2 regions of the Pseudomonas sp. Irchel s3b6 genome follow, and region 1 is predicted to be linked to the other one. Evidence: predicted binding sites of a transcription regulator. Region 1 holds the regulator's gene; the other holds the start of a gene.
The links. The regulator LexA, encoded in region 1, represses DNA repair genes until DNA is damaged. The targets are predictions, from matches to a motif close to CTGTNTNNNNANACAG.
Positions count from the first base shown of each region.

Region 2: a site for LexA is predicted at 1,612-1,627, ahead of recN (DNA repair protein RecN). Genes of this name have one in related genera too.

Region 1 is NZ_FYDM01000001.1:138,067-153,222, forward strand. Features, by position in the region: gene topA (type I DNA topoisomerase) at 1-938, shown strand, start outside; gene CKW07_RS00610 (DUF6586 family protein) at 1,081-1,602, shown strand; gene CKW07_RS00615 (hypothetical protein) at 1,754-1,987, shown strand; gene sulA (SOS-induced cell division inhibitor SulA) at 2,094-2,567, opposite strand; gene lexA (transcriptional repressor LexA) at 2,578-3,186, opposite strand; gene CKW07_RS00630 (TetR/AcrR family transcriptional regulator) at 3,438-4,145, shown strand; gene nagZ (beta-N-acetylhexosaminidase) at 4,343-5,353, shown strand; gene CKW07_RS00640 (S-methyl-5'-thioinosine phosphorylase) at 5,366-6,103, shown strand; gene CKW07_RS00645 (DEAD/DEAH box helicase) at 6,349-9,039, opposite strand; gene CKW07_RS00650 (CsiV family protein) at 9,051-9,617, opposite strand; gene mfd (transcription-repair coupling factor) at 9,628-13,077, opposite strand; gene CKW07_RS00660 (glyceraldehyde-3-phosphate dehydrogenase) at 13,432-14,895, shown strand; gene CKW07_RS00665 (FAD:protein FMN transferase) at 15,116-15,156, shown strand, end outside.
Region 2 is NZ_FYDM01000005.1:263,926-279,081, reverse strand. Features, by position in the region: gene recN (DNA repair protein RecN) at 1-1,586, opposite strand, end outside; gene grpE (nucleotide exchange factor GrpE) at 1,838-2,404, shown strand; gene dnaK (molecular chaperone DnaK) at 2,507-4,423, shown strand; gene dnaJ (molecular chaperone DnaJ) at 4,735-5,859, shown strand; gene dapB (4-hydroxy-tetrahydrodipicolinate reductase) at 5,870-6,676, shown strand; gene carA (glutamine-hydrolyzing carbamoyl-phosphate synthase small subunit) at 6,935-8,071, shown strand; gene carB (carbamoyl-phosphate synthase large subunit) at 8,187-11,408, shown strand; gene greA (transcription elongation factor GreA) at 11,411-11,887, shown strand; gene CKW07_RS11835 (MFS transporter) at 11,916-12,320, shown strand; gene CKW07_RS11830 (YhbY family RNA-binding protein) at 12,330-12,638, opposite strand; gene rlmE (23S rRNA (uridine(2552)-2'-O)-methyltransferase RlmE) at 12,740-13,369, shown strand; gene ftsH (ATP-dependent zinc metalloprotease FtsH) at 13,572-15,156, shown strand, end outside.

The DNA.
Region 1 (15,156 bases):
AGGGCGAGCGTGACTGGAAGAGCGTGCTCGACGAATTCTACGGCGACTTCAAGAAGAAACTCGAAGTGGCCGAGAGCCCGGAAAGCGGCATGCGTGCCAACCAGCCGGTCATGACCGATATTGCGTGCCTGACCTGCGGCCGTCCGATGCAGATTCGCACCGCATCGACCGGCGTGTTCCTCGGTTGCTCGGGCTACAGCCTGCCGCCGAAAGAGCGCTGCAAGGCCACCGTCAACCTGGTGCCGGGCGACGAGATCGCCGCGGACGACGAGGGTGAGTCGGAGTCGCTGGTGCTGCGTGGCAAGCACCGTTGCCCGATCTGCAGCACCGCGATGGATGCTTACCTGCTGGATGAGAAGCGCAAGCTGCACATCTGCGGTAACAATCCTGATTGCGACGGCTACGAAATCGAACAAGGCAGCTACCGCATCAAGGGCTACGAAGGCCCGAGCCTGGAATGCGACAAGTGCGGCAGTGAAATGCAGCTCAAGACCGGTCGTTTCGGCAAGTTCTTCGGGTGCACCAACGCCACCTGCAAGAACACCCGCAAGCTGCTGAAAAGCGGTGATGCGGCGCCGCCGAAGATGGACCCGGTGAAGATGCCTGAGCTCAAGTGCGAGAAGGTCAACGACACTTACATTCTGCGTGACGGTGCTTCCGGCCTGTTCCTGGCGGCCAGCCAGTTCCCGAAAAACCGCGAGACCCGTGCTCCGCTGGTGATCGAGATCGTGCCGCACAAGGATGAGATCGATCCGAAGTACCACTTCCTGTGCGAGGCGCCGAAGAAGGATCCGGAGGGTCGTCCAGCGGTGATTCGCTACAGCCGCAAGACCAAGGAGCAGTACGTGCAGACCGAAGTCGAAGGCAAGCCTACCGGCTGGAAAGCGTTCTACGACGGCGGCAAGTGGGTGGTTGAAGACAAGCGCGTAGCCAAGTAACCAGGCAGCGTGATACCAAAGGCCGCATGCAAACCCTCGGGTTGGCCTGCGGCCTTTGTTTTGGGCTTGCAGTCAGCTCGTCCGATCCACGACACTGTCTGACCTGCATCATGCGTCTTATTTCGTTGTGGAGACTGCCGTCATGGCCTTTGAGCTCTATACCCGCACCAATCAGAAAATTTACTTCGCCGGCCTGTCGCTCGAGGCGTTGGCCCGAGCGGAAGAGGGGCGGGCGATGAACTCCCTGGCGCTGATTCAGGCCGGGCGCGAATCGGCGCTGTTTCATTTGTATGGTGCGTTGCTGGGTTTGTGCCATGAGATTGCCGGTTTTTACCGGTTGCCTCAGGCCAATGCGCCACGGGCAGAACTGCTGCTGACCCGTGAGGTGCTCGAGACCATTGCCATTCCGGAAATGGCTGAAATGGTCGAGTTGGCGCATAACCCCGAAACCTGGCTGGCAAAGCTGATAGCCGCCCATGCCGCGCTGTTTCAGCCACCCCGCGCACCGCACAAACCTAAAGGCGACGTGACGCAGCCGTTGATTGTGGCGGTGAGCCTTGATGACGAAGCGCCGACGGAGTTGAGCAGGGAAGAACTTGAGAGCTGGCGCCAGAACCTTAAAAGCCTGGCATTACGCTTTCGCGAAGGGCTGAACGAGTGTTGAGTGTCCGCGCGATGCGCTGATCGCTCAAGTGTGGCCATGGATCAGGGATGATCGCAAACAGTGGTTTCGGTGACATGCAGCCGGTCAAGATCCCGAGCGAAGCAGCGTCGATGCCTATATAATCCCCGCCTTTCGTGGAGAACAGACCTTTATGCCAACGTCCTTTCTAGAAATTGTCGAACTGCCAGACGGCCGTATTGAGCTGCGTAGGGCTGAGGACGAGGGTTCTCTGGTGACGCTGGACTTCTCTGAAGACGCCAAGGCGTTCCTGCAAGGCCAGCACGTCGAGGTCGCCAAGGCGATGTTGAGCGTGGGCGTGCAGATGGCCGGGCGCTTGGTCGAAGGCGAATTCGAGAAGGAAGAAGGGCCGCGGATTCTTCATTGATTCCGTTTGTCGGTTTTTCCTGAAGCATCATTGCACGTTATTGTGACAGATCGGCTTCTCTGTTCTGGAGAAGCCCTGCATCCTTCAAGTACGCATTGCGCGTCACTTAACCCAAGCGAATATTCAGGCTCTGTGCATCCCCGATACGGGCGGCGCTGATCAACTGTTGCCGTGCGCTGCCATTTAGCGGGTTCAGCCAGCTGACGACCGTGTGGCTGCGGCCCAGGCGCAAGGCTTCGCAGGCCAGTTGCTGGGCGCTTTGTGTTCCGCTTGGCTGCAACAGAAGAATACGCTCGCGGTTCAGGCCGGCATCGCGTAACCAGGCTTGGGTCAGGCTGGCCGGTGGCGCAATCAGCGTCAGCCAGCGGGCGTCCTGGTCCTGGCTAAGCTCCCTGAGGATAGGGGCCAGAAGGTTCAGGCAGTTCCCGGCCGCACCACGTAACGACAGCTCACTGAAGGCTTCGGGTTCGGCACTCCAGGGTGTCTCGGCCACCTCTTTGAGGATCGGCGCCAATGGCTGGGCCAGAAACGCTTCGAACAGCGGAAGTTGTGCGTGTTGTGGTGTGTGTGGAAACTGCATAACGCCTCCTTTAGCGGCGAATGACGCCGACACTCAAGCCTTCGATCACCAGTTCCTGGTCTTTCAGGTTCACTTCGATCGGGGCAAACTCCGGGTTTTCGGCAAGCAGCCAGACCTTGCTGCCATCGCGCTTGAAGCGCTTGACGGTGACTTCGTCGCCGATCCGCGCGACGACGATCTGGCCATTGCGGGCTTCGCGAGTGGTGTGTACGGCGAGGAGGTCACCGTCGAAAATCCCCACGTCCTTCATGCTCATGCCGTGGACCCGCAGTAGGTAGTCGGCGCGTGGATGAAAGAACGCCGGGTTGATGTTGCAGGACTCTTCGATGTGCTGCTGGGCGAGAATCGGCGCGCCTGCAGCGACCCGGCCGATGATCGGCAGGGAGGACTCGTCGGCCTTGGCTTCGAAGCCCGGGATACGAATGCCCCGCGATGCACCGGGGGTCATTTCGATAGCGCCCTTGCGGGCCAGGGCTTTGAGGTGTTCTTCCGCCGCGTTGGGCGACTTGAACCCCAGTTCCAGGGCGATTTCCGCGCGGGTGGGCGGATAGCCGTTGTCTTCGAGGCAACGTTTGATGAAGGCCAGAATCTCAGCTTGGCGTGGCGTCAGTTTTAGCATCTCGATCGCTCTGTCTTTTTATACAGTGACTGGAATTATATACAGTGGAGTGGGCTTGGCAATCCTCCATTTGCGCAGGGTCGCCGGACGGTCACCGACAGGTCGTTGGCCCGCAAGGTGCGGGGGCGGCTACAGCCGGCGGTTTATATGGTTAAATGGCTGACTGGGCGTTCGCAAAACGAACCGGTAGACTTGACAAGATACAGACTGAAACGTATGTTTCAAACAAGTGTTTGTCAGGCGGAGTAGCCATGGCCCAGTCGGAAACCGTTGAACGCATTCTTGATGCCGCCGAGCAGTTGTTCGCGGAAAAAGGGTTTGCCGAAACTTCATTGCGTCTGATCACCAGCAAGGCTGGGGTCAACCTGGCGGCGGTGAACTATCATTTCGGCTCGAAGAAAGCCTTGATCCAGGCGGTCTTCTCGCGTTTTCTCGGTCCGTTCTGCAGCAGTCTCGAGCGTGAGCTGGAGCGTCGTTCCGCCCGGCCGGACAACAAGCCGAGCCTGGAAGAGCTGCTGGAAATCCTCGTCGAGCAGGCCCTGGTGGTGCAGCCACGCAGCGGCAATGACCTGTCTATCTTCATGCGCTTGCTGGGCCTGGCATTCAGCCAGAGCCAGGGGCACTTGCGGCGTTATCTGGAAGATATGTACGGCAAGGTGTTCCGCCGCTACATGATGCTGGTCAACGAAGCCGCCCCGCGTATCCCACCGATCGAACTGTTCTGGCGCGTGCACTTCATGTTGGGTGCGGCGGCGTTCAGCATGTCGGGGATCAAGGCCTTGCGGGCTATCGCCGAAACCGATTTCGGGGTCAACACCTCCATCGAGCAGGTCATGCGCCTGATGGTGCCGTTCCTGGCCGCGGGCATGCGCGCTGAAACCGGCGTGACCGACGACGCCATGGCCGCGGCCCAATTGCGTCCGCGCAGCAAATCGGTACCGGTGGCCGCCAAGGTTTAACCGCGTACGGGTGGGCGCGGCAGCTGACATCCGCTAAGCTAGCCGCCCATGCCGACTCTCGTTTCAGACCTGCTCCCGTTTCCCTCTACCGACTCCGTTGCGCCGGGCATTACCCTTGGCGGCGTGGTCGTGTGTCTGCCTCGAGCCGGGTCCTTCAAAGACGCGCCGTGCGCGCATTTCGTTATCAAGGAATCTCTATGACTGCTGGCCTGCAAGGCTCGTTGATGGTGGACGTCGCCGGTACCTGGCTGACGGCCGAAGATCGCCAGTTGTTGCGTCAGCCCGAAGTGGGCGGCCTGATCATTTTTGCGCGCAACATCGAGCATCCACGTCAGGTGCGCGAGTTGAGCGCGTCGATCCGCGCGGTGCGTCCGGACCTGCTGCTGGCGGTGGACCAGGAGGGCGGTCGGGTGCAGCGCTTGCGTCAGGGCTTCGTCCGTCTGCCAGCCATGCGGGCGATAGCCGACAATCCGAACGCTGAATACCTGGCTGAGCAGTGTGGCTGGATCATGGCCACCGAAGTATTGGCCGTGGGCCTGGACCTGAGCTTTGCGCCGGTGCTGGATCTCGACTACCAGCGCAGCGCGGTGGTGGGTACCCGTTCGTTCGAGGGCGATCCGGAGCGTGCGGCCCTGTTGGCCGGTGCTTTCATCCGCGGCATGAACAGCGCCGGCATGGCGGCCACTGGCAAGCACTTCCCGGGCCACGGCTGGGCGGAGGCGGATTCCCATGTCGCGATCCCGAATGACGAGCGCAGCCTGGATGACATCCGCGCCCATGACCTGGTGCCGTTCGCGCGCTTGAGCAAGCAATTGGCGGCCGTGATGCCGGCCCACGTGATCTACCCGCAGGTCGATTCCCAGCCTGCCGGTTTCTCGCGACGCTGGTTGCAGGACATTCTGCGTGGCGAGTTGCAGTTCGATGGCGTGATTTTCAGCGATGACCTGTCGATGGCCGGCGCCCATGTGGTGGGCGATGCCGCCAGTCGCATCGAGGCGGCCCTGACGGCCGGTTGCGACATGGGGCTGGTGTGCAATGATCGTGCGGCGGCCGAACTGGCCCTGACGGCGGCGCAGCGCATGAAGGTCAAGCCGTCGGCGCGGATTGCGCGGATGCGTGGCCAAGCCTTCGCCAGCACCGATTACCGACAGGATCCCCGCTGGCTCGCAGCCATCGGCGCCCTCAAAGACGCCCAACTGATTGATTAAGGACTTTTTGCAATGACGGTTTACGCAATTATCGGTGGCACCGGCCTGACCCAGCTCGAAGGTCTGGACATTCGTCGGTCGTTGGCCCTGGATACGCCGTATGGCGCGCCGTCGGCCGAGATTCAGGTGGGCGAGTACGCAGGGCGTGAAGTGCTGTTCCTGGCCCGTCACGGCCACCCGCACCGCTTCCCGCCGCATCAGGTGAACTATCGCGCCAACCTGTGGGCGCTCAAGCAAGCCGGCGCGCAGGCGATCCTGGCAGTCAATGCGGTGGGCGGGATTCACGCGGCGATGGGCACCGGGCATTTCTGCGTGCCCCATCAGTTGATCGACTACACCAGTGGTCGTCAGCACACCTACTTTGCCGATGACCTGGAGCAGGTCACCCATATCGACTTCAGCTATCCCTACAGCGAGCCCTTGCGCGAACAGTTGATCGCTGCGCTGGCTGCCGAAGGCTGTGCCTACAGCAGCCATGGCGTATACGCCTGCACCCAGGGCCCGCGCCTGGAAACCGTTGCCGAGATCGCTCGCCTGGAGCGCGATGGTTGCGACATCGTCGGCATGACCGGTATGCCGGAAGCCGCGCTGGCCCGTGAGCTGGAGCTCGATTACGCCTGTCTGGCGCTGGTGGTGAACCCGGCGGCGGGCAAGTCGACGGCGGTGATCACCATGGCCGAGATCGAGCAGGCCCTGCATGACGGAATGGGCAAGGTGAAGTCGACATTGGCGCGGGTGCTCAAGGGCTGAGTCCGGCTTTCCATTGGGTTGATCCCATCGCGGGCGAGCCAGTTTAAGGTGGGGCGCATTTGTAGGAGCGAGCGTGCTCGCGATGAACTCAAGAGCAACGCGTTTAATCAGAAAGCACGCGTTATCGTTAGCGTCCAACGCGAGCACTCGAGCGTCGACCGGCTGCTCCTACAAAGGTCGACGTTCGCTTAACTGGCTGACATTAGGGCTTGCCCGCGATGGCTACCTGTCTGGCGGCGAAGACCTCAGCGCTTGTCGAGCTTGTCAGGCAGTGGCGCAAACAGCGCCTCGATGTCATCACTCTGCAGCTTCCAGTCGCCCGTCGTGCGCCCATCCAGCACGCCGGCTGCCAGGTCGGATTTTTCCTTCTGCAGGTGCTGGATTTTCTCTTCGACCGTGCCACGGGCGATCATCTTGTAGACGAACACCGGTTTCTCCTGGCCAATCCGGTATGCCCGGTCGGTGGCCTGGTTTTCCGTGGCCGGGTTCCACCACGGATCGTAGTGAATCACCGTGTCGGCTTCCGTCAGGTTCAGGCCCACGCCGCCGGCTTTAAGGCTGATCAGGAAAATCGGTCGCTTGCCGCTCTGGAATTCCTTCACCGGGGTGCGTCGGTCCCGGGTCTGGCCGGTCAGCAGTGCATACGCGATCCCGCGCTTGTTCAGTTCATCTTCGATCAGCGAGAGCATCGAGGTGAACTGGGAAAACAGCAGGATCCTGCGGCCTTCATCGAGCAGCTCCTCGAGCATTTCCATCAGGCTGTCCAGCTTGCCTGAGGTGCTGCCGCGGGTGGGCAGGGCGGCTTCATTGACCAGCCTCAGGTCGCAGCACACCTGGCGCAGCTTGAGCAGTGCTTCGAGAATGATGATCTGGCTGCGCGCCACGCCTTTGCGGGTAATTTCGTCGCGCACTTTCTTGTCCATGGCCAGGCGCATGGTTTCGTAAACATCACGCTGCGCCTCGTTGAGTTCGACCCAGTGGATGATCTCGGTTTTCGGTGGCAGTTCGGTGGCCACCTGTTCCTTGGTTCGGCGCAGCAGGAAGGGCTTGATTCGGCCGTTCAGGTGCTGCAGTCGTACGTCGCTGGCGTGCTTTTCGATCGGCACGCGGTAATCGCGGTTGAAGCTTTTGACGTCTCCCAGCCAGCCTGGCAGCAGGAAGTGAAACAGTGACCACAGCTCGCCCAGGTGATTCTCCAGGGGTGTGCCGCTCAGGCACAGGCGCTGGCGGGCGTTGAGCTCGCGTGCCGCTTGGGCGGCCTTGCTGGTGGGGTTCTTGATGTACTGCGCTTCGTCGAGCACCAGGATGTGCAAGGGTTGTCTGGCGAGGCGTTCGACATCCTTGGGCAGCAGTGCGTAGGTGGTGAGAATCAGGTCGTAGTCGCCCAACTGCTCGAAATATTTTTTGCGTCCGGCGCCATACAGCGCCAACACCTTGAGCTGTGGGGCGAAGTGCGCCGCTTCGTCGAGCCAGTTGGGAATCAGGCTGGTGGGCATCACCACCATGCAGGGGCGGTCGAGGCGCCCGGCGTTTTTCTCGCTCAGCACATGAGCCAGGGTTTGCAGGGTTTTGCCCAGCCCCATGTCGTCCGCCAGGATGCCGCCGACTTCGAGTTGGCGCAGTGACTGCATCCAGCTCAAGCCTTCGAGCTGATACGGGCGCAAGGTGGCGTTCAGCCCCTCGGGGGCTTCGGCGCTGTAGTCCCGGATGTCGCGCAGGCGCTGGGCGAAGGTGCGGATGTGCTCGCCGCCTTCCCAGAGCAGTGGCAGGTCTTGCAGAGGGTTCAGGCGCGTGGCGTCGGCGTTGCTCAGGCGCAGGGTGGTTTCACCGGGCTCTTGCAGGTAGAACTCGCCGAGGGTCGCCAGCACTGGCTTCAAGCGGCCGAACGGCAGTGCGACCTGCAGGGGGCCGTCAGCGTTCGGGCGGTGCGGGATATTCACCAGAATCAACTCGTCGTCGCGACGCCTGGCCAGGCGCTCCGGGTTGAGAATCTCGGTGTGCGAACGCATCAGGTTCAACAGAATCGGCAACAAGCTCAGGCGCTCGCCGTTGACGATGATCCCCAGTTCCAGGTCGAACCAGTCACGTTCCGGCGCCTCGTCGACCGTGGCGTACCAGTCATCGACGGCCGTCAGGTCGAACCCGAAGTCTTCGTCGATCTGCAGTTCCCAGCCCTGGGTGCGCAGCTTGGGCAGCTCATTGAGGGTAAAGGTCAGCCAGGCGCTGTCATTGACCATCTCATAGAGTTCGCCGGCACTTTCAGGCAAGGCCTTGCTTTGGCGGGTGGCGACTTTGAAACCGAGGGTGCGCAGCTTTTCCCTGTAGATCTGTTCGACTTCAGGGTGACGTTTTATCCGCAACGTCTGCGTCTCCTGACGAATCAGGATGTCGGCGTTCTTCTGTCCGCTGACGTATTCATCCAGGTAGCTGAAGGACAGCGCTGCGCGGTGCTGGATGTAGCGCTGCATTTTGCCGTTGCGCGGTTCGAAGGCGCTGAACTCGACGCTGGCCAGCCACAGGCGCGGCACCGGTTGTACGGTGTCGATCAACTGCTGCGGGAGCGGTGCGGGCGTGCGGTTTTCCAGGACCGCCTGAAGCTTTTCCAGCAACTGCAGGTCCGTGGCGGCCGCAGGGTATTGCAGGGTGTCCTGGACTTTGAGCAGCACCGCCGCGCAATGCTTGCAGTTCACCCGTACCGGGCAACTGCACAGGGCGTCGACCAGCAGCAGTGTGTTTTTGGCTGACTCGCGCAGGGTGATGGTCTGGCGGTAGACATTGCCGCCAGAGCCCTCGCAACTGGCAGTGATAGTGCTGTCGCCGGCTTCGACGATCCTGACGCGGTTTTCCAGGGCGTAGCGGCGGCCACGCTCCAGGCTTTGTTCCTTGAATCGGCTGGCCCAGGAAGGGGCCAGGGGCTTGCTCAGGCTCGGGGACATAGGGACTTCAATCAGTCCGGAATGACATCGGGAGCTGGTTGCGGTGCAGGTGCCGTCAGGGACGTGATCTTGATCAACAGGCCCAGGTGGCCGTTATCGAGAAAGTTCAGCTGGCCATTTTTGGTGTGGCTCTGCTGTTGCAGGCGCTCGCTGGTGGCGACCAGGCCATTGCTGCCGAATTGATTGACCCAGAAGTCGGCGTTGACGTCGGTAAAGCGCCCCAGTTTAAGGTCCAGCGTGCCTTCGATCGGAAAGTGGCCGTATTGCTCCCGGCCATCGCTGATCGCCACTTTGCTCCCCGTTTCGTCGATGTACTGCTGCCAGGCCTTGTGCAGCAGGACGGTGTAGTCAGCGCTGGCGCTGAGTTTTTCCACGTCGGCGTTGAGGGCTGGCGTGCGCAGGCTGTCAGCACCGACCGGCTGCGCGCCGGCGGCCCAATCTTCGGGTGCGGCGGGGCTGGCAACGGCCGGTACGGCGTTCTGGCGAACCAGGATCATTTCAACCTGATACAGGTCGGCGGCAAATGCGGTGGGGGCGAGCAGCGTCATCAGCAAGGTCAGTGAGCGAAACAGGCGCATGGGGCGTCCTTCAAGCAGTTTTCGGGATGAGGTGCTCAAGCAGCGCCTCTACAGTATTAAAGCGCTCTTGCGGGCTTTCCATGGGCACCATGAACTTGAACAGGGTCGCGCCTTCGAACTTGTAGCGTTTGGGCTGGCCCTGGATCAGTTTGATCAGCGTCAGTGGATCGACCGGCGTTTGCGCACTGAACTCGATGCGGCCGCCTTGCGGACCGCCGTCGACTTTCTTGATGCCCAGCTTCTCGGCCTGCAATTTCAGGGCGGTGATCCGCACCAGGTTCTTGGTCGGCTCCGGCAGCAGGCCAAAGCGGTCGATCATCTCCACTTGCAGGTCCTTGAGGCCGTCCTCGTCGGTGGCCGAGGCGATGCGTTTGTAGAGAATCAGGCGGGCATGCACGTCCGGCAGGTAGTCCTCGGGAATCAGTGCCGGCAAGCGCAGGTTGATTTCCGGTCCGCCACCGAGGGGTTGATCGAGGTTCGGTTGTTCGCCCTTGCGGATCGATTTCACCGCGCGCTCGAGCATTTCCATGTACAGGGTGAAGCCCACCGCCTGGATCTGCCCGCTCTGGCCGTCACCCAGCAGTTCGCCGGCGCCACGGATTTCCAGGTCATTGGTGGCGAGCACAAAGCCCGCGCCGAGGTCCTGGGTGTTGGCGATGGCTTCCAGGCGTTTTTCCGCGTCCGGGGTGATTTGCTGGCGCGGTGGCGTGAGCAGGTAGGCGTAGGCCTGGTGGTGACTGCGACCGACCCGGCCGCGCAACTGGTGCAACTGCGCCAGGCCGAACTTGTCGGCACGCTCGATGATGATGGTGTTGGCGCTCGGCACGTCGATGCCGGTCTCGATGATGGTCGAGGCGATCAGCACGTTGAAGCGCTTGTGATAGAAGTCGCTCATCACCTGTTCGAGCTCGCGTTCGCGCATCTGCCCGTGGCCGATGGCGATCCGCGCCTCGGGCACCAGTTCGGCGAGGTCGGCGGCGCACTTCTCGATGGTTTTCACATCGTTGTGCAGGTAGTAGACCTGGCCGCCGCGCAGCAGCTCACGGAGCAGGGCTTCTTTGACCGTGCTCTTGTTCTGCTCCATGACGAAGGTGCGCACCGACAGGCGACGGGCCGGTGGGGTGGCGATGATCGACAGGTCGCGCATGCCCGAGACCGCCATGTTCAGCGTGCGCGGAATCGGCGTGGCGGTCAGAGTCAGGATGTCGACTTCGCTGCGCAGGGCCTTGAGCTGTTCTTTCTGGCGGACACCGAAGCGGTGTTCTTCGTCGATGATCACCAGGCCGAGGTTTTTGATCTTCACATCGTCTTGCAGCAGCTTGTGGGTGCCGATGACGATGTCGATCTTGCCTTCGGCCAGATCCGCCACTGCGGCATTCACTTCCTTGGTCGACTTGAAGCGGCTCATTACTTCCACGGTCACCGGCCAGTCGGCAAAGCGGTCGCGGAAGCTGTTGTAGTGCTGTTGGGCGAGCAGGGTGGTGGGCACCAGGATCGCCACCTGGCGACCGCCGTGCACGGCGATGAAGGCCGCGCGCATCGCCACTTCGGTCTTGCCGAATCCGACGTCGCCGCAGACCAGGCGGTCCATCGGCCTGGGCGCGAGCATGTCTTCGCGCACCGCTTCGATGGTGGTTTGCTGGTCCGGCGTTTCTTCAAACGGGAAGCCGGCGCTGAACGTGGCGTAGTCGGCCTTCGGGTCGGCGAAGGCATAGCCTTCGCGAGCGGCGCGGCGAGCATAGATATCGAGCAGCTCGGCGGCCACGTCGCGCACTTGTTCGGCGGCCTTGCGCTTGGCCTTCTGCCAGGTCTCGGAGCCCAGTCGGTGCAATGGTGCCAGGGCGTCATCGCTGCCGGTGTAGCGGGCGATCAGATGCAGGTTGGCCACCGGCACGTACAGCTTGGCGCCCTCGGCGTATTCGAGGGTCAGGAACTCGGCGGCCTGGTGTTCGATTTCCAGGGTCGCCAGGCCCAGGTAGCGGCCAACGCCGTGATCGATGTGCACCACCGGCGCGCCTTCGCGCAGTTCGGTGAGGTTCTTGATCACCGCATCGTTGTTGGCATCGGCGCGTTTCTCGCGGCGACGACGCTGCATCACGCGCTGACCGAACAGCGGGCTCTCGGCAACCAGCGCCAGGGCTGGATCGTCCAGTAGCAGGCCTTCGTCCAGTGGCGCGATGGTGATGGCCAGGCGTTCCTTGCTGGCGACGAAGTCCGGCCAGCTGTCGACGGTCTTCGGCCGCAGCTTCAGGCGTTCCAGCAATTCCAGCAGGACTTCGCGGCGACCGGCCGACTCGGCGGTAAACAGCACGCGCCCGGAGAACCCGTCGAGGAAGTTCGCCAGTGCTTCCAGCGGCTGATTGGCCTTGGCCTCGATGGCCAGGTTCGGCAGCGACTGGGCCGGGAAGCGTTCACGACCGATACCGGTTTCGACGTCCTGCTGGCTGGCGACCACTCGCGGCCAGTTCTTGAGGCGGGCAAAGCAGTCTTCCACCGGCAGGAACAGCTCGGCGGGCGGCAATAAAGGACGGGACGGATCGATGCGGCGCTCTTCATAGCGGTTGCGCACGTCGTTCCAGAAGTTCTCGGCCGCCTGCTCGATACCGGGCAGGGAGAACACCTGGGTATCCTGGGGCAGGTAGTCGAACAGCGTCGAGGTTTCGTCGAAGAACAGCGGCAGGTAGTACTCGATGCCGGCAGGTGTGATCCCGCTGCTCAGGTCCTGGAAGATCGGGCAGCGGCGGAAGTCGACATCGAAGCGCTCGCGAAAGCGCGCCTTGAAGCGGGTCACCGCATCCTTTTGCAACGGAAACTCGCGCGCCGGCAGCAGCTTGACCGAATCGACCTTGTCGATGGAGCGTTGGTTCTCCGGGTCGAAGGTGCGTAGGGTTTCGATTTCGTCGTCGAACAGGTCGATGCGATAAGGCAGCTTGCTGCCCATCGGAAACAGGTCGATCAGCGAGCCGCGCACCGTGAACTCGCCGTGCTCGTACACGGTATCGACATAGCGATAGCCGGTGGCCTCAAGGCGTGTGCGCATGTGCTCGACGTCGAGCTTCTGGCCAATGTCCAGCACCAGGCTGCTGCCAAGCAGGAATTTGGTCGGCGCCAAGCGATGCAGGGCGGTAGTGATCGGCACAACCAGAACGCCGTGACTCAGCTCGGGCAACCGATAGAGGCTGGCGATGCGCTGGGAGATGATGTCCTGGTGGGGCGAAAAAAGATCGTAAGGAAGTGTTTCCCAGTCCGGGAAATGCAGTACCGGCAAATCGGGGGCGAAGAAACTCAGCTCCTGTTCCAGCCGTTCAGCGCTTTGGCTGTCGGCCGTCAGTAGCAGGGTGAAGCGCTTGGCAGCGCTGGCGGCCTCGGCAATGGCCAGGCTCAGGGCGGCACCGGGCAGGTTGCCCCAGTGCTGTTTACCTGCCGCGGCAGGGAGAAGCGGTAGACGCAGAACGGGCACGGAAGGTTGAGCTCCAAGCGTTGCGACAAAGTCGTCAATTGTAGCGGCCTCGGGTGCCGGCTGTCAGTTGCAGACTGTGTCTATCTACGTGGGGTGCGAAAAATGTAGTGGTAATGACAAAAACGGCGGGTGTTTTGCCGGATATGTAGTGCCGAAACGGGGGTGTGTTACGGAGGGTTACAGACATGACTGCGCTGTCGTCGATTATTTGACGGCGCTGAAAGCCCCGGTTTTACTGGGCTGGCGCAGGGCGTGTTTTTTTTGCAAGAGATTTTGTTACTGCTCGAACGACAGGCGCGCATTGCTACACGAGTCACTCGGCGGCATAATGTAGCCCCTTTTTTCTGCCCCTACATGTGGAAGGTTCCCGTGACTCAGAAGCCCGACCAGTGTCTTGGTGAATGGATCGACCGTGAAGCACTCGCAGAAGCGATGATTCCGCTTATCGGTCAGCTCTACCGCAATAACAACGTGGTGAGCTCGATCTATGGCCGCAGCCTGATCAATCGTTCAGTCATTGCGATTCTCAAAGCTCACCGCTTTGCTCGTCACCGTCAGTCCGACGAAAGCGAGCTGTCCGTCCACGAAACATTCCCGCTGCTCAAAGCGATGAGCGAGCTCAAGCTCGGCGCCGCTTCGGTAGACCTGGGCAAGCTGGCGGCCAAGTTCAAGGCCGAAGGCAATGGCCGTACTGCCGAGCAGTTCGTCCGTGACGAGATGGCCGACGTGGTTGGCCAGCAGAACGCTTCCGCCCGTAAAGGCACCGACGTTGTCCTGTACGGTTTCGGTCGTATCGGCCGTCTGCTGGCGCGCATCCTGATCGAGAAAACCGGTGGTGGCGATGGCCTGCGTCTGCGCGCCATCGTTGTCCGCAAGGGCGCCGAGAACGATCTGGTCAAGCGTGCCAGCCTGCTGCGTCGCGACTCGGTTCATGGTCCGTTCGATGGCACCATCACCATTGATGAAGCCAACAACACCATCACCGCCAACGGCAACCTGATCCAGGTTATCTACGCCAAGGGCCCGAGCGAAGTCGACTACACCCAGTACGGCATCGAAAACGCGCTGATCGTCGACAACACCGGTGTATGGCGTGACGCTGACGGCCTGAGCCAGCACCTGGCTTGCCCGGGCGCTGCCCGCGTGATCCTCACCGCACCTGGCAAGGGCGCGCTGAAGAACATCGTGCATGGCATCAACCATGGCGACATCACCCCTGACGACAAGATCATCTCGGCGGCTTCCTGCACCACCAACGCCATCGTGCCGGTGCTCAAGGCAGTCAACGACAAGTACGGCATCGTCAATGGCCATGTCGAAACCGTTCACTCGTTCACCAACGACCAGAACCTGATCGACAACTTCCACAAGGGCAGCCGTCGTGGCCGCTCCGCGCCGCTGAACATGGTGATCACCGAGACGGGTGCCGCCACCGCAGCCGCCAAGGCGCTGCCAGTGCTCAAGGGCAAGCTGACCGGCAACGCGATTCGCGTTCCTACACCAAACGTGTCGATGGCTATCCTGAACCTGAACCTGGAAAAGGCTACCACTCGCGAAGAGATCAACGAGTACCTGCGCCAGATGGCCATGCACTCGGATCTGCACAAGCAGATCGACTACGTCAGCTCCCAGGAAGTGGTTTCCACCGACTTCGTTGGCTCGCGCCACGCAGGCGTTGTCGACGCTGAAGCAACCATCACCCAAGACAACCGCGTTGTTCTGTACGTTTGGTACGACAACGAATTCGGTTACAGCTGCCAGGTGGTTCGCGTGATGGAAGACATGGCCGGTGTAAACCCGCCAGCATTCCCGCGCTAAGCCTTAGCCGCACATGAAGACGCCCCGACCCTGTCGGGGCGTTTTTGTTTGTGCGGTTTGTAGGAGTGAGCAAGCCCGCTCCTACCGTTCTATCGCATAATACCCGGCCTTGGCGTTGTGTCAGGGCGGAGCATCGGGGGAGACGGTTTTGTTGAGTGGGCGCAAGGGTTCTTTTCTGGTGTTGTTCGTTGCCCTGTCTGGCTGCGGTGCTGGCGACTCCATGGAAAGCTTCGGCGGCCCGACCATGGGCAGCACCTATTC
Region 2 (15,156 bases), on a different contig from region 1:
TCGATTCGCTCATTCTTGCTCAGCCTGGACACGGCGGTGTGCGTGGCTTCGTCGCCGCGAACCTTGTGGACAAACAGGTGCTGATGCCCTTGCGAGGCTACTTGCGGCAGGTGGGTGACGGTCAGGACTTGCCCGCGGTCCCCGAGGCGGCGCAGGAGTTGGCCGACAATTTCCGCGGTAGGGCCGCCAATGCCCACGTCAACTTCGTCGAACACCAGGGTCGGTATGCGTGATGTTTGCGCCGTGATCACCTGGATGGCCAGGCTGATGCGCGACAGCTCACCGCCCGAGGCTACCTTGGCCAGGGCCTTGAGGGGTTGCCCGGGGTTGGCGCTGACCAGCAGTTCGACCTGCTCAAGGCCGTTGGGCAGCAGTTCGGTGCTGGTGTTGGGCCGTAGCTCGATGGTGAAGCGGCCGCCCGGCATGCCCAGGCGCTGGATTTCCTGTTCGACGGCATGGGCCAGGCTGCTCGAGGCCTGGTGGCGTAGATCGCTCAGTTCCCGGGCCTTTTCATGATAGTGCCGGGCGTATGCCCCCAGTTCTTCGCTCAGGCGCTCGATGGACTCGTCGTTGGCATTGAGAGTCTCGATCTCGTCCATCAGTCGCTGCGCAAGCTCGGCGACTTCGGTGGGCTGGATTCGATGTTTGCGCGCCAGGGTGTAGATAGTGTCCAGGCGTTCTTCGAGTTGCTGGAGGCGTGCCGGGTCGGCATCGAAGTTGTCGAGGAAGCGGTTCAGTTCGCCGACCGCTTCTTCTACCTGGATTTGTGCGCTGGTGAGCAGGTTGGTGGCTTCGCCCAATGCGCCCACCGAATTGTTCACGCTGGTCAGGCGATTGAGGCTGGCCGTCAGGGCGTTCAATACATTGCCCGAATCACTCTCGCTGCACTGTTCGACCACCTGTCGGCAAATGCCGAGCAGGGTTTCGGCGTTGGTCAGGTTTTTATGCTCTTGCTCAAGCTGCTCCAGTTCGTTCTCGCCCAGGCCGAGGTTTTCCAGCTCTTCGAGTTGATAACTGAGCAGTTGGTGGCGGGCGCGTTGCTCGTCGCCGGAGTTGGAGAGGCGCTCCAGTTCCTGGCGGGTCTGGCGCCAGCGCTGGGCCGCAAGCTGCACCTGGCGGGCAAGGTCCGTCGCCCCCGCGTACTCGTCCAGCAGTCGGCGGTGGGTGTCGGTTTTCAGCAGCGACTGGTGTTCGTGCTGGCTGTGAATATCGATCAGCAGTTCGCCGAGGGCCTTGAGGTCGCCAAGGGGGCAGGGGCTGCCGTTGATGTAGCCGCGCGAGCGACCTTCAGCGGTGATCACCCGGCGCAGGATGCACGGGCCGTCGGTGTCGAGGTCGCGCTCGGCCAGCCAGGCGCTGGCTTCCGGAATATCGGCCAGGTCGAAGGTGGCCAGGATGTCTGCCTTGTCCGCGCCTGGGCGTACCACGCCGCTGTCGGCGCGATCACCCAGGGTCAGGCCCAGGGCGTCGAGCATGATCGACTTGCCGGCGCCGGTTTCCCCGGTGATCACGCTCATCCCGCGATCCAGTTCCAGGTCGAGGTGTTCAACGATGGCGTAGTTATGTACGGACAGGTGCACCAGCATAGAGGCCGCTCCCAGGCTAAAAAGTCTGGTTATTTATACAGTGTTTTATTTGTGCCTGACAATGCCCGTGTTTAGCTCGATTTGCTTGGTACCAGGTTTTTTTTAAAACCCGCTGTAATGACCCGTCGGCAGTTTTTGTGCGGGGAATGCTGCCTGGTGCAAGGCAGGCCCTTGAACCTGCAAATTGCGACCCCATATACCGGGGCAGAAGCGCGAGTCGAGTTCGCGCACGATTTTGAAAGGAGAAATCTATGGCTGACGAACAGACGCTGGATACGCAAAATCTAGACGCCAATCAGGCTCCCGAAACATCGGGTGAAGACCTGGTGGCTCGTGTGCAAGTGCTCGAAGAGCAACTGGCCGGCGCTCAGGATCAGGCTTTGCGTGTTGCGGCTGATCTGCAGAACGTCCGCCGTCGCGCCGAGCAGGATGTAGAGAAGGCTCACAAGTTCGCGCTGGAAAAGTTCGCTGGCGACCTGCTGCCGATCATCGACAGCCTGGAGCGCGGCCTCGAGCTGTCCAACCCGGATGACGAAAGCATTCGTCCGATGCGCGAAGGGATCGAGCTGACCCTGAAAATGTTCCAGGACACCCTGAAGCGTTATCACCTGGAAGCGGTCGATCCTGAGGGTGAGCCGTTCAACGCCGAGCATCACCAGGCGATGGCTATGCAGGAAAGCGCCGACATGGAACCCAACAGCGTGCTGAAGGTGTTCCAGAAGGGTTACGTGCTCAACGGTCGCCTGTTGCGCCCGGCCATGGTCGTGGTCAGCAAGGCCCCGGCGCCGGTTGCGCCGTCGATTGACGAGCAGGCTTGAAATCCGCCGCAAGGCCCCCATTTATAAGTCAAGCGTTTAAGTGCTACCGCAGTTAGCCACCACTGCTGCGGCAACCAAATCCAAAGTTTCGGGAGAGTGAACATGGGCAAAATTATCGGTATCGACCTGGGGACTACCAACTCCTGCGTCTCCATTCTTGAAAACGGCAACGTAAAAGTTATCGAGAACGCCGAAGGCGCGCGTACCACGCCGTCGATCATCGCGTACGCCAACGATGGCGAAATCCTGGTTGGCCAGTCGGCCAAGCGTCAAGCCGTGACCAATCCGCATAACACCCTGTACGCGGTGAAGCGTCTGATCGGTCGTCGCTTCGACGAAGAAGTGGTACAGAAAGACATTCAGATGGTCCCTTACAAGATCGTCAAGGCTGACAACGCCGACGCCTGGGTTGAAGTGAACGGCCAGAAAATGTCGCCGCCACAGATCTCGGCTGAAATCCTGAAGAAAATGAAGAAAACCGCCGAAGACTACCTCGGTGAAGCCGTGACTGAAGCGGTCATTACCGTTCCGGCTTACTTCAACGACAGCCAGCGTCAGGCGACCAAGGACGCCGGCCGTATTGCTGGCCTGGACGTAAAACGTATCATCAACGAACCAACCGCCGCTGCGCTGGCTTACGGCATGGACAAGGCCAAGGGCGATCACACCGTGATCGTTTATGACCTGGGTGGCGGTACTTTCGACGTTTCGGTTATCGAAATCGCCGAAGTGGATGGCGAGCACCAGTTTGAAGTGTTGGCGACCAACGGTGACACGTTCCTGGGCGGTGAAGACTTCGACATTCGTCTGATCGACTACCTCGTTGACGAATTCAAGAAAGAAAGCGGCATGAACCTCAAGGGTGACCCGCTGGCCATGCAGCGCCTGAAAGAAGCCGCTGAAAAAGCCAAGATCGAGCTGTCTTCGAGCCTGCAGACCGACGTCAACCTGCCGTACATCACTGCAGACGCGACCGGTCCTAAGCACTTGAACGTGAAAATCTCCCGCGCCAAGCTGGAAGCGCTGGTGGAAGACCTGGTTCAACGCACCATCGAGCCTTGCCGCATCGCTCTGAAAGACTCGGGTATCGACGTTGGCAAGATCGACGACGTGATCCTGGTCGGCGGTCAAACCCGTATGCCACTGGTTCAGAAGGCTGTTACCGACTTCTTTGGTAAAGAAGCCCGTAAAGACGTGAACCCGGACGAAGCGGTTGCCATGGGTGCTGCCATCCAGGGTGCGGTACTGGCCGGTGACGTGAAAGACGTGCTGCTGCTCGACGTCAGCCCGCTGACCCTGGGTATCGAAACCATGGGTGGCGTGATGACTGCGCTGATCGAGAAAAACACCACGATTCCTACCAAGAAATCGCAAGTGTTCTCGACTGCCGACGACAACCAGGGCGCTGTAACCATCCACGTGCTGCAAGGCGAGCGTAAGCAAGCTGCTCAGAACAAGTCCCTGGGCAAGTTCGACCTGGCCGAGATTCCACCAGCACCACGTGGCGTGCCACAAATTGAAGTGACCTTCGACATCGACGCCAACGGCATCCTGCACGTAGGCGCCAAGGACAAGGCCACCGGCAAGACTCAGTCGATCGTGATCAAGGCTAACTCCGGTCTGTCCGAGGAAGAAATTCAGCAGATGATTCGTGATGCTGAAACCAACGCCGACGAAGACCGCAAGTTCGAAGAGCTGGCAACGGCTCGCAACCAGGGCGACGCGCTGGTTCACTCGACGCGCAAAATGGTTGCGGACGCTGGCGACAAAGTGACTGCTGAAGAGAAGACTGCAATCGAAGCCGCAGTGGTTGCCCTGGAAGCCGCTGTTAAAGGCGACGACAAGGCCGCTATCGAAGCCAAGGTTGAAGAGCTGTCGAAAGTCTCCGCTCCAGTGGCGCAGAAGATGTACGCCGAACAGGCTCAGCCAGCTGAAGGCGCGGCACAGCAGGGCGAATCGGCTGAAAAGGCTGACGACGTTGTCGACGCTGAGTTCGAAGAAGTCAAAGACCACAAGTAAGTTGTTGGTCGGCCGGTTGACTGCCTTTGTGCGGTGACTGGTAGGATGTCGCCGCGCGGGAGCTTGCTCCCGCGTTGGCGTGTCTGGAGTAGACGAATTTTTACAGCATGCGACAGCGTTCGGCGGTGCGACCGGGGATGCTCCTGCTTTCCGGCTCATGAATACCGCATCTGCAAGCCGGATTTCCGGCGGCAATCAAAGACCAGGATCGTTGAATTGACGTGAGTTGGGTCCGGGCCTGTATTGGGGCTCAACGAGTTTGGCAAGGCTCAGGAGGGGTTTGCCGGACGTCCTTAAGAGTGTAAAGAATTATGGCAAAGCGTGACTATTACGAAGTGTTGGGTGTTGAGCGTGGCACGAGCGAGGCAGACCTGAAAAAGGCCTACCGCCGCTTGGCGATGAAGCACCACCCGGACCGTAATCCTGACGACAAAGCGTCGGAAGACATGTTCAAAGAGGCCAACGAGGCCTATGAGGTGCTGTCCGACTCCAGCAAGCGCGCGGCCTACGACCAGTACGGTCATGCTGGCGTCGACCCGAGCATGGGTGGCGGCGGTGCCGGCTTCGGCGGGCAGAACTTCTCCGATATCTTCGGTGACGTGTTCAGTGATTTCTTCGGCGGTGGTCGCGGCGGTTCCCGTGGCGGTGCCCAGCGCGGCAGCGACCTGCGCTACACCCTGGAGCTGAACCTGGAAGAAGCTGTACGCGGCACGACCGTGAATATCCGTGTGCCGACACTGGTCAACTGCAAGCCGTGCGACGGTTCGGGTGCCAAGAAGGGCTCCTCGCCCGTGACCTGCCCGACCTGCGGCGGTATCGGCCAGGTGCGTATGCAGCAAGGCTTCTTCTCGGTGCAGCAGACCTGCCCGCGCTGCCATGGGCAGGGCAAGATCATTGCCGACCCGTGCAACTCTTGCAACGGCGAAGGCCGTGTCGAAGAGTACAAGACCCTGTCGGTGAAAGTGCCGGCTGGCGTGGATACCGGTGATCGCATCCGTCTCTCGGGCGAAGGCGAGGCTGGTACTCAGGGTGGGCCGACAGGCGACCTGTACGTGGTGATCAATGTGCATGAGCACGCGATCTTCCAGCGCGACGGCAAGCACCTGTTCTGCGAAGTGCCGATCAGCTTCGTCGATGCGGCCCTGGGTGGCGAGCTGGAAATTCCGACCCTGGATGGTCGGGTCAAGCTGAAGATTCCTGAAGGTACGCAGACCGGCAAGCAGTTCCGTGTGCGAGGCAAAGGCGTAGCGCCGGTTCGTGGTGGTGGTGCGGGTGACCTGATGTGCCGTGTTGCCGTCGAGACTCCGGTCAACCTGAGTCGTCGTCAGCGTGAACTGCTGGACGAGTTCCGTAGCTCCCTGGCGGATGACAACAGCCATTCACCCAAGACCACGGGTTGGTTCGAAGGCGTGAAGCGTTTCTTCGGCGATCTGTAAGGAATCCGGTATGCGACGTATAGCTGTGATGGGCGCTGCTGGGCGCATGGGCAAGATTCTGGTGGAGGCGGTGCAGCAGCGCGCGCCGCTCACCGGCCTGACGGCGGCAATCGTGCGCCCGGGCAGTACGCTGATTGGTGTGGACGCCGGCGAGCTGGCATGTCTGGGCCGAATCGGTGTGCCGTTGTCGGCCAATCTGGAAGCGGTGGCTGAAGAGTTCGATGTGTTGATCGACTTCACGCTCCCGGAAGTCATGCTGAAAAACCTGGCGTTTTGCCGCAAGGCGGGCAAGGCCATGGTCATCGGCACGACGGGGCTGGACGCTGCTCAGAAGCAGTTGCTGGCTGAGGCGGGCAAGGACATTCCCATCGTGTTCGCGGCCAATTTCAGTGTCGGTGTGAACCTCTCGCTCAAGTTGCTGGATATGGCGGCTCGGGTGCTGGGCGATGATGCCGATATCGAAATCATCGAAGCCCATCACCGGCACAAGATCGACGCGCCTTCAGGTACGGCCCTGCGCATGGGCGAGGTAATCGCCGAGGCGCTGGATCGTGACCTGCAGAAGGTCGCGGTCTATGGGCGTGAAGGTCATACCGGTGTTCGTGAGCGTGAAACCATAGGCTTCGCCACGGTTCGTGGTGGGGATGTGGTCGGTGATCATACGGTGCTGTTCGCCTGCGAGGGTGAGCGACTGGAGATCACTCACAAGGCGTCCAGCCGCATGACCTTTGCCAAGGGGGCGGTGCGTGCTGCGTTGTGGCTTGATGGTCGCGAGCCGGGTCTTTATGACATGCAGGATGTGCTCGACTTGCGGTAAGATGCGCCACCGACGGGGTTCGAACTCATGCTTCGGGCCCCGTTTCAGCCGCTACGCGACGTCCTGTCGCATTCTCCTGCCTTTAAGGCTCATTAGCGGTGGACCAAAAAAGCCTTTTTCTGTAAGCTACAGCTTTAGTGTGTCCACTAAAAGCGCGCAGAATAATTCAGTGAAGAAGCGGGGTGACGTGTCCATACGTCACTCCGCTTTTTTGCAACCTGCGATCGCCCCTTCAGGCTTTATTTACGGGAGGTCTTCTTGACTAAGCCAGCCATACTCGCCCTTGCTGATGGCAGCATTTTTCGCGGCGAAGCCATTGGAGCCGACGGTCAAACCGTTGGAGAGGTGGTGTTTAACACCGCCATGACCGGCTATCAGGAAATCCTTACCGATCCTTCCTACGCCCAACAGATCGTTACCCTGACTTACCCGCACATCGGCAACACCGGCACCACGCCGGAAGATGCCGAGTCCAATCGCGTCTGGTCTGCTGGCCTGGTCATCCGGGACCTGCCACTGGTGGCGAGCAACTGGCGTAACACGATGTCCTTGTCCGACTACCTGAAGGCCAACAACGTTGTGGCCATCGCCGGTATCGACACCCGCCGCCTGACGCGCATCCTGCGTGAGAAAGGCGCGCAGAACGGCTGCATCATGGCCGGTGACAACATTTCCGAAGAAGCGGCCATCGCCGCTGCCCAAGGCTTCCCAGGCCTCAAAGGCATGGACCTGGCGAAAGTCGTCAGCACCAAGGACACCTACGAGTGGCGTTCGACTGTCTGGGATCTGAAAACCGACAGCCACGCGACCATCGAAGCCTCCGAGTTGCCGTACCACGTGGTGGCCTACGACTACGGCGTCAAAGTGAACATCCTGCGCATGCTGGTCGAGCGCGGTTGCCGCGTGACCGTGGTGCCGGCCCAGACGCCAGCCGCCGATGTGCTGGCGCTCAAGCCGGACGGCGTGTTCCTGTCCAACGGCCCGGGTGACCCGGAGCCTTGCGACTACGCGATCCAGGCGATCAAGGACGTGCTGGAGACCGAGATTCCGGTATTCGGCATCTGCCTGGGTCACCAGTTGCTGGCCCTGGCCTCCGGCGCCAAGACCCTGAAAATGGGTCACGGCCACCACGGTGCCAACCACCCCGTCCAGGACCTGGACAGCGGTGTGGTGATGATCACCAGCCAGAACCACGGTTTTGCCGTAGACGAAGCGACCCTGCCAGCCAACGTCCGCGCGATTCACAAATCGCTGTTCGACGGCACCCTGCAAGGTATCGAGCGTACCGACAAGAGCGCCTTCAGCTTCCAGGGTCACCCGGAAGCCAGCCCTGGCCCGAACGACGTAGCGCCATTGTTCGATCGCTTCATCAACGAGATGGCCAAGCGACGCTGATCGCTCGCCTTGATGTAGCAAAGCTTGAGGGTGGTCCCGACACCGGCGGCCCCCTCAAGTCAGAGATTGAACAAGACGGCTTGCCGACTGACCTGCGGATTTGAGTGACAAACCCATGCCAAAACGTACAGACATTAAAAGTATCCTGATTCTCGGCGCTGGCCCGATCGTTATCGGCCAGGCCTGCGAATTCGACTACTCCGGCGCCCAGGCCTGCAAGGCCCTGCGCGAAGAGGGTTACCGCGTCATTCTGGTGAACTCCAACCCGGCCACCATCATGACCGACCCGGCCATGGCCGACGCCACCTACATCGAGCCGATCAAGTGGCAGACCGTTGCCAAGATCATCGAGAAAGAGCGTCCGGACGCGCTGCTGCCGACCATGGGCGGCCAGACCGCTCTGAACTGCGCCCTGGACCTGGAGCGCGAAGGCGTTCTGGAGAAGTTCGGCGTAGAGATGATCGGTGCCAATGCCGACACCATCGACAAGGCTGAAGACCGCTCGCGTTTCGACAAGGCGATGAAATCCATCGGCCTGGCGTGCCCGCGTTCCGGTATCGCCCACAGCATGGAAGAGGCCAATGCGGTCCTCGAGAAGCTCGGCTTCCCGTGCATCATCCGTCCGTCCTTCACCATGGGCGGCACTGGTGGCGGTATTGCCTACAACCGTGAAGAATTCGAAGAAATCTGCGCCCGCGGCCTGGACCTGTCGCCAACCAAAGAGCTGCTGATCGACGAATCCCTGATCGGCTGGAAAGAGTACGAAATGGAGGTTGTCCGCGACAAGAAGGACAACTGCATCATCGTGTGCTCGATCGAAAACTTCGACCCGATGGGCGTGCACACCGGTGACTCGATCACCGTGGCGCCGGCACAGACCCTGACCGACAAGGAATACCAGATCCTGCGTAACGCCTCCCTGGCGGTACTGCGCGAGATCGGCGTGGAAACCGGCGGCTCCAACGTCCAGTTCGGCATCTGCCCGAACACTGGTCGCATGGTCGTCATCGAGATGAACCCGCGTGTATCCCGTTCCTCGGCGCTGGCCTCGAAAGCTACCGGCTTCCCGATCGCCAAGGTCGCTGCCAAGCTGGCGGTGGGCTACACCCTGGATGAGCTGTCGAACGACATCACCGGTGGCAAGACCCCGGCGTCTTTCGAGCCGTCCATCGACTACGTCGTGACCAAGCTGCCACGCTTCGCCTTCGAGAAGTTCGCCAAGGCTGACGCCCGCCTGACCACTCAAATGAAGTCGGTCGGTGAAGTCATGGCCATCGGCCGGACCTTCCAGGAGTCCCTGCAGAAAGCCCTGCGCGGTCTGGAAGTCGGCGTTTGCGGTCTGGACGAGAAGCTCGACCTGAGCAACCCGGAAAGCATGAGCGTGCTCAAGCGCGAACTGACCGTGCCGGGCGCCGAACGTATCTGGTACGTGGCTGACGCCTTCCGCGCTGGCATGACGGTCGAAGAAATCTTCGGCATGAACATGATCGACCCTTGGTTCCTGGTGCAGATCGAAGATCTGATCAAGGAAGAAGAGAAGGTCAAGACCCTGGGTCTGTCGGCGATCGACAAAGACCTGATGTTCCGCCTCAAGCGCAAAGGCTTCTCCGATCAGCGTCTGGCCAAGCTGCTGGGCGTGACCGAGAAGAGCTTGCGTGCGCATCGCCACAAGCTGGAAGTTTTCCCGGTCTACAAGCGCGTTGACACCTGCGCTGCCGAGTTCGCTACCGATACCGCTTACCTCTACTCGACGTACGAAGAAGAGTGCGAAGCGGCGCCATCGGGTCGCGACAAGATCATGATCCTGGGTGGCGGTCCGAACCGTATCGGCCAAGGCATCGAGTTCGACTACTGCTGCGTTCACGCGGCACTGGCGCTGCGCGATGACGGGTACGAGACCATCATGGTCAACTGCAACCCGGAAACCGTGTCCACCGACTACGACACCTCCGATCGCCTGTACTTCGAACCAGTGACCCTGGAAGACGTGCTGGAAATCGTGCGCGTCGAGAAGCCGAAAGGCGTGATCGTCCAGTACGGCGGCCAGACTCCGTTGAAGCTGGCTCGCGCCCTGGAAGCGGCTGGCGTGCCGATCATCGGCACCAGCCCTGACGCCATCGACCGTGCTGAAGACCGTGAGCGTTTCCAGCAAATGGTCCAGCGCCTGAACCTGCGTCAGCCGCCAAACGCCACCGTGCGCAGCGAAGACGAAGCCATTCGTGCCGCTGGCAAGATCGGCTACCCGCTGGTGGTGCGTCCGTCCTACGTGTTGGGCGGCCGGGCGATGGAAATCGTCTACGAGGAAGAAGAACTCAAGCGCTACCTGCGTGAAGCGGTTCAGGTTTCCAACGACAGCCCTGTGCTGCTGGACCACTTCCTCAACTGCGCCATCGAAATGGACGTGGATGCGGTCTGCGACGGCAAGGACGTGGTGATCGGCGCAATCATGCAGCACATCGAGCAGGCCGGCGTTCACTCCGGTGACTCCGCATGCTCGCTGCCGCCGTACTCGCTGCCGCTGCACATCCAGGACGAGATGCGCGAGCAGGTCAAGAAGATGGCGCTGGAGTTGGGCGTAGTCGGCCTGATGAACGTTCAGTTGGCGCTGCAGGGCGAGGACATCTACGTCATCGAAGTCAACCCGCGTGCATCCCGTACCGTACCGTTCGTCTCCAAGTGCATCGGTGTTTCCCTGGCAATGATCGCGGCTCGCGTCATGGCCGGTAAGACCCTGAAGGAAATCGGCTTCACCAAGGAAATCATTCCGAACTTCTACAGCGTGAAAGAGGCGGTGTTCCCGTTCGCCAAATTCCCTGGCGTTGACCCGATCCTCGGCCCAGAGATGAAGTCCACGGGCGAAGTGATGGGTGTGGGCGACACCTTCGGCGAAGCCTTCGCCAAGGCCCAGATGGGTGCCAGCGAAGTGCTGCCGACCGGCGGTACTGCGTTCATTAGTGTGCGTGACGATGACAAGCCGCTGGTTGCAGGCGTAGCCCGTGATCTGATCAACTTGGGCTTCGAAGTGGTCGCCACTGCCGGTACTGCCAAGCTGATCGAGGCTGCAGGCCTGAAAGTGCGCCGTGTGAACAAGGTGACCGAAGGTCGTCCGCACGTGGTCGACATGATCAAGAATGACGAAGTCACGCTGATCATCAACACCACCGAAGGTCGTCAGTCGATCGCTGACTCCTACTCCATTCGTCGTAATGCCTTGCAGCACAAGATTTACTGCACCACCACCATTGCTGCAGGCGAAGCTATCTGTGAAGCGCTGAAGTTCGGTCCCGAGAAGACTGTGCGCCGCTTGCAGGATCTACACGCAGGATTGAAGGCATGAGCATAACCAAGTACCCCATGACTGTTCAGGGCGCTCGCGCCCTGGAAGAAGAGCACGCTCACCTGACTAAGGTCGTACGTCCAAAGCTGAGCCAGGACATCGGTACGGCTCGCGAGCTGGGTGATTTGAAGGAAAATGCCGAATACCATGCTGCTCGCGAGCAGCAGGGTATGGTCGAGGCGCGGATTCGTGACATTGAAGGCCGGATTCAGAATCAGGTCATCATCGATGTCACGTCCATTCCTCACACCGGTAAAGTGATTTTCGGCACCACCGTTGAAATCGCCAACGTCGAGACTGATGAGCGCGTCACTTACCACATCGTGGGTGAGGATGAGGCTGACTTCAAACTTGGCAAGATTTCGGTCGGATCGCCACTGGCCCGCGCCTTGATCGCCAAGGAAGAGGGTGACGTGGTGGCGGTGAAAACGCCTGGTGGCGTTATCGAGTACGAGATTGTCGAAGTCCGCCATGTCTGAGGGCAGGCGCCTGCATCGCGCGGGCGCCATGCTTTGGCAGCTGACCCAGGTGTTATGGGTCGGCGGCCTGTGGTTGTTGCACGTCGGTCTGCTGCCGGTGCTGGGCCAAATTGGCCTGGCGCCGCTGCTGATCCATGAGATTTCAGGCATGCTGAGTGCGCTGCTGGTCGGGTTTTCAGCGGCGTGCGTGGTTTTTCAGGTTTTGGTGCTGGTTCAGACCAAGGGCCTTGCCAGTCTATGGCTCGATATGCGCGGACAGTTGCTGTTGATGGCGCTGTACGCGAGCACGATGTACTTCGTGGTGCGCATCGAATGGCCAGAGGCGGAGCATTGGTTGCTGTTCAGCTACCTGGTCCTGGGTTTTTCCGGTTTGCTGCTGGTCATGCAGCCGGTGCCAGGTTGGGGTGGCAGGGTGCGCGAAGCACACCCTTGACCCGTTTCATCACTTGAAGCGATGGACGTTCGACAGCTGCTTGTTTACGCTGAAGTTCTTGCGGTAAATCAGCGCCATCTTGCCGATGACCTGTACCAGATCCGCTTTGCCGACCTTGCACAGTTCTGCAATGGCAGCCAGGCGCGATTCGCGATCGAGGATGCTGAGCTTGATCTTGATCAGCTCGTGATCGCCCAATGCGCGTTCCAGTTCGGCTAACACACCTTCCGTCAAACCGTTGTCAGCCACAGTCAAAACTGGTTTCAGATGGTGGCCAATGGATTTGTACTGTTTCTTCTGCTCTTGAGTGAGCGGCATAATCTGACCCTTTCGTCTGGATTCTGTAAAATGGCGGCCATTTTACCCGAGGGTGCGTGGATCCGCCCAATTAATCACGACCCTTATCATCGAGGTGCCCAATGGCGCGTTCCAAGACAAGCCTTGGTTGGCTGAAAAGACATGTCAATGATCCCTATGTGAAGCAGGCGCAGAAGGATGGTTACCGCTCGCGTGCGAGTTACAAGCTTCTGGAGGTCCAGGAGAAATACAAGCTGATCCGTCCGGGCATGAGTGTTGTCGACCTCGGTGCAGCACCCGGTGGCTGGTCGCAGGTCACTAGTCGGTTGATCGGTGGTCAGGGGCGTCTGATTGCCTCGGACATCCTGGAAATGGACAGCATTCCGGACGTGACTTTCATCCAGGGTGACTTCACCCAGGACCAGGTGCTCGCTCAGATCCTTGAGGCCGTGGGTAATTCGCAGGTGGACCTTGTGATTTCCGATATGGCCCCCAATATGAGTGGTACGCCTGAAGTGGACATGCCAAAAGCCATGTTTCTTTGCGAGCTGGCTCTTGATTTGGCGGCTCGGATACTCAAGCCTGGCGGTAATTTTGTGATCAAGGTTTTTCAGGGCGAAGGGTTCGATGCTTACGTGAAGGACGCTCGTCAGAAATTCGACAAGGTCCAGATGATCAAGCCGGACTCTTCCCGTGGCAGCTCTCGCGAGCAATACATGCTGGCTTGGGGCTACCGCGGCCGGAGTGAGTAAAACGAGGATTTTTTGCGGGGTGATAGGTTTTTAGTATTTCGCCCCACAAGCATTAACGAATATTGTGTAGTCAATGTTTCACAAAGGGTTACAGACGGCGCCTGCCAGAGTTGTAGGTAATGTAGTAAGTTAGGCCGGTGAATATCATGCGAGGCGCGCGCCAGTTGCGGAGCTTGCTTCAGAGGGTAGTTAATTGAACGATATGGCAAAGAATCTTATCCTGTGGTTGATCATCGCGGCTGTCCTCGTGACGGTGATGAACAACTTCTCCAGCCCTAACGAGCCACAGACCCTCAACTATTCCGACTTCATCCAGCAGGTCAAGGATGGCAAGGTCGAGCGCGTAGCCGTGGACGGCTATGTCATTACCGGCAAGCGCACGGATGGCGACAGCTTCAAGACCATTCGTCCGGCTATTCAGGACAACGGTCTGATCGGTGATCTCGTGGACAACCACGTCGTTGTCGAGGGCAAGCAGCCTGAGCAGCAAAGCATCTGGACCCAGCTACTGGTCGCAAGCTTCCCTATCCTGGTGATCATTGCCGTCTTCATGTTCTTCATGCGCCAGATGCAAGGCGGTGCAGGTGGCAAGGGCGGGCCGATGAGCTTCGGCAAGAGCAAGGCGCGCCTGCTCTCCGAAGACCAGGTGAAAACCACCCTGGCTGACGTTGCCGGTTGCGACGAAGCCAAGGAAGAAGTCGGCGAACTGGTCGAGTTCCTGCGTGATCCGGGCAAGTTCCAACGCCTGGGCGGTCGTATTCCTCGCGGTGTGCTGATGGTTGGCCCTCCGGGTACCGGTAAAACGTTGATTGCCAAGGCGATTGCCGGTGAGGCCAAGGTGCCGTTCTTTACCATCTCCGGTTCCGACTTCGTCGAAATGTTCGTGGGTGTCGGCGCCAGCCGTGTTCGCGACATGTTCGAGCAGGCCAAGAAGCACGCCCCATGCATCATTTTTATCGATGAAATCGACGCCGTCGGTCGCCACCGTGGCGCTGGCATGGGCGGTGGTCACGATGAGCGTGAGCAGACCCTCAACCAGTTGCTGGTAGAGATGGACGGTTTCGAAATGAATGACGGCATCATCGTCATCGCCGCGACCAACCGTCCTGATGTGCTAGACCCGGCGCTGCTGCGTCCAGGTCGATTCGACCGTCAGGTTGTCGTCGGTTTGCCGGACATCCGTGGTCGTGAGCAGATCCTCAAGGTTCACATGCGTAAAGTACCGATGGGCGACGACGTCGCTCCGGCAGTGATCGCGCGCGGTACTCCGGGTTTCTCTGGTGCTGACCTGGCCAACCTGGTGAACGAGGCCTCGCTGTTCGCGGCTCGCGCCGGCAAGCGCATCGTCGAGATGAAGGAATTCGAGCTGGCCAAGGACAAGATCATGATGGGCGCCGAGCGCAAATCGATGGTCATGTCCGAAAAAGAGAAGCAGAACACCGCTTATCACGAAGCAGGTCATGCCATTGTGGGTCGAGTGGTGCCTGAGCACGACCCGGTCTACAAAGTGTCGATCATCCCGCGCGGTCGTGCACTGGGCGTGACCATGTTCCTGCCGGAAGAAGATCGCTACAGCCTCTCCAAGCGTGCCTTGATCAGCCAGATCTGCTCGCTCTACGGCGGTCGTATCGCCGAAGAGATGACCCTTGGCTTTGACGGTGTCACCACGGGTGCTTCGAACGACATCATGCGTGCCAGCCAGATCGCCCGGAACATGGTGACCAAGTGGGGGCTTTCCGAAAAACTCGGCCCCTTGATGTATGCCGAAGAAGAAGGCGAGGTGTTCC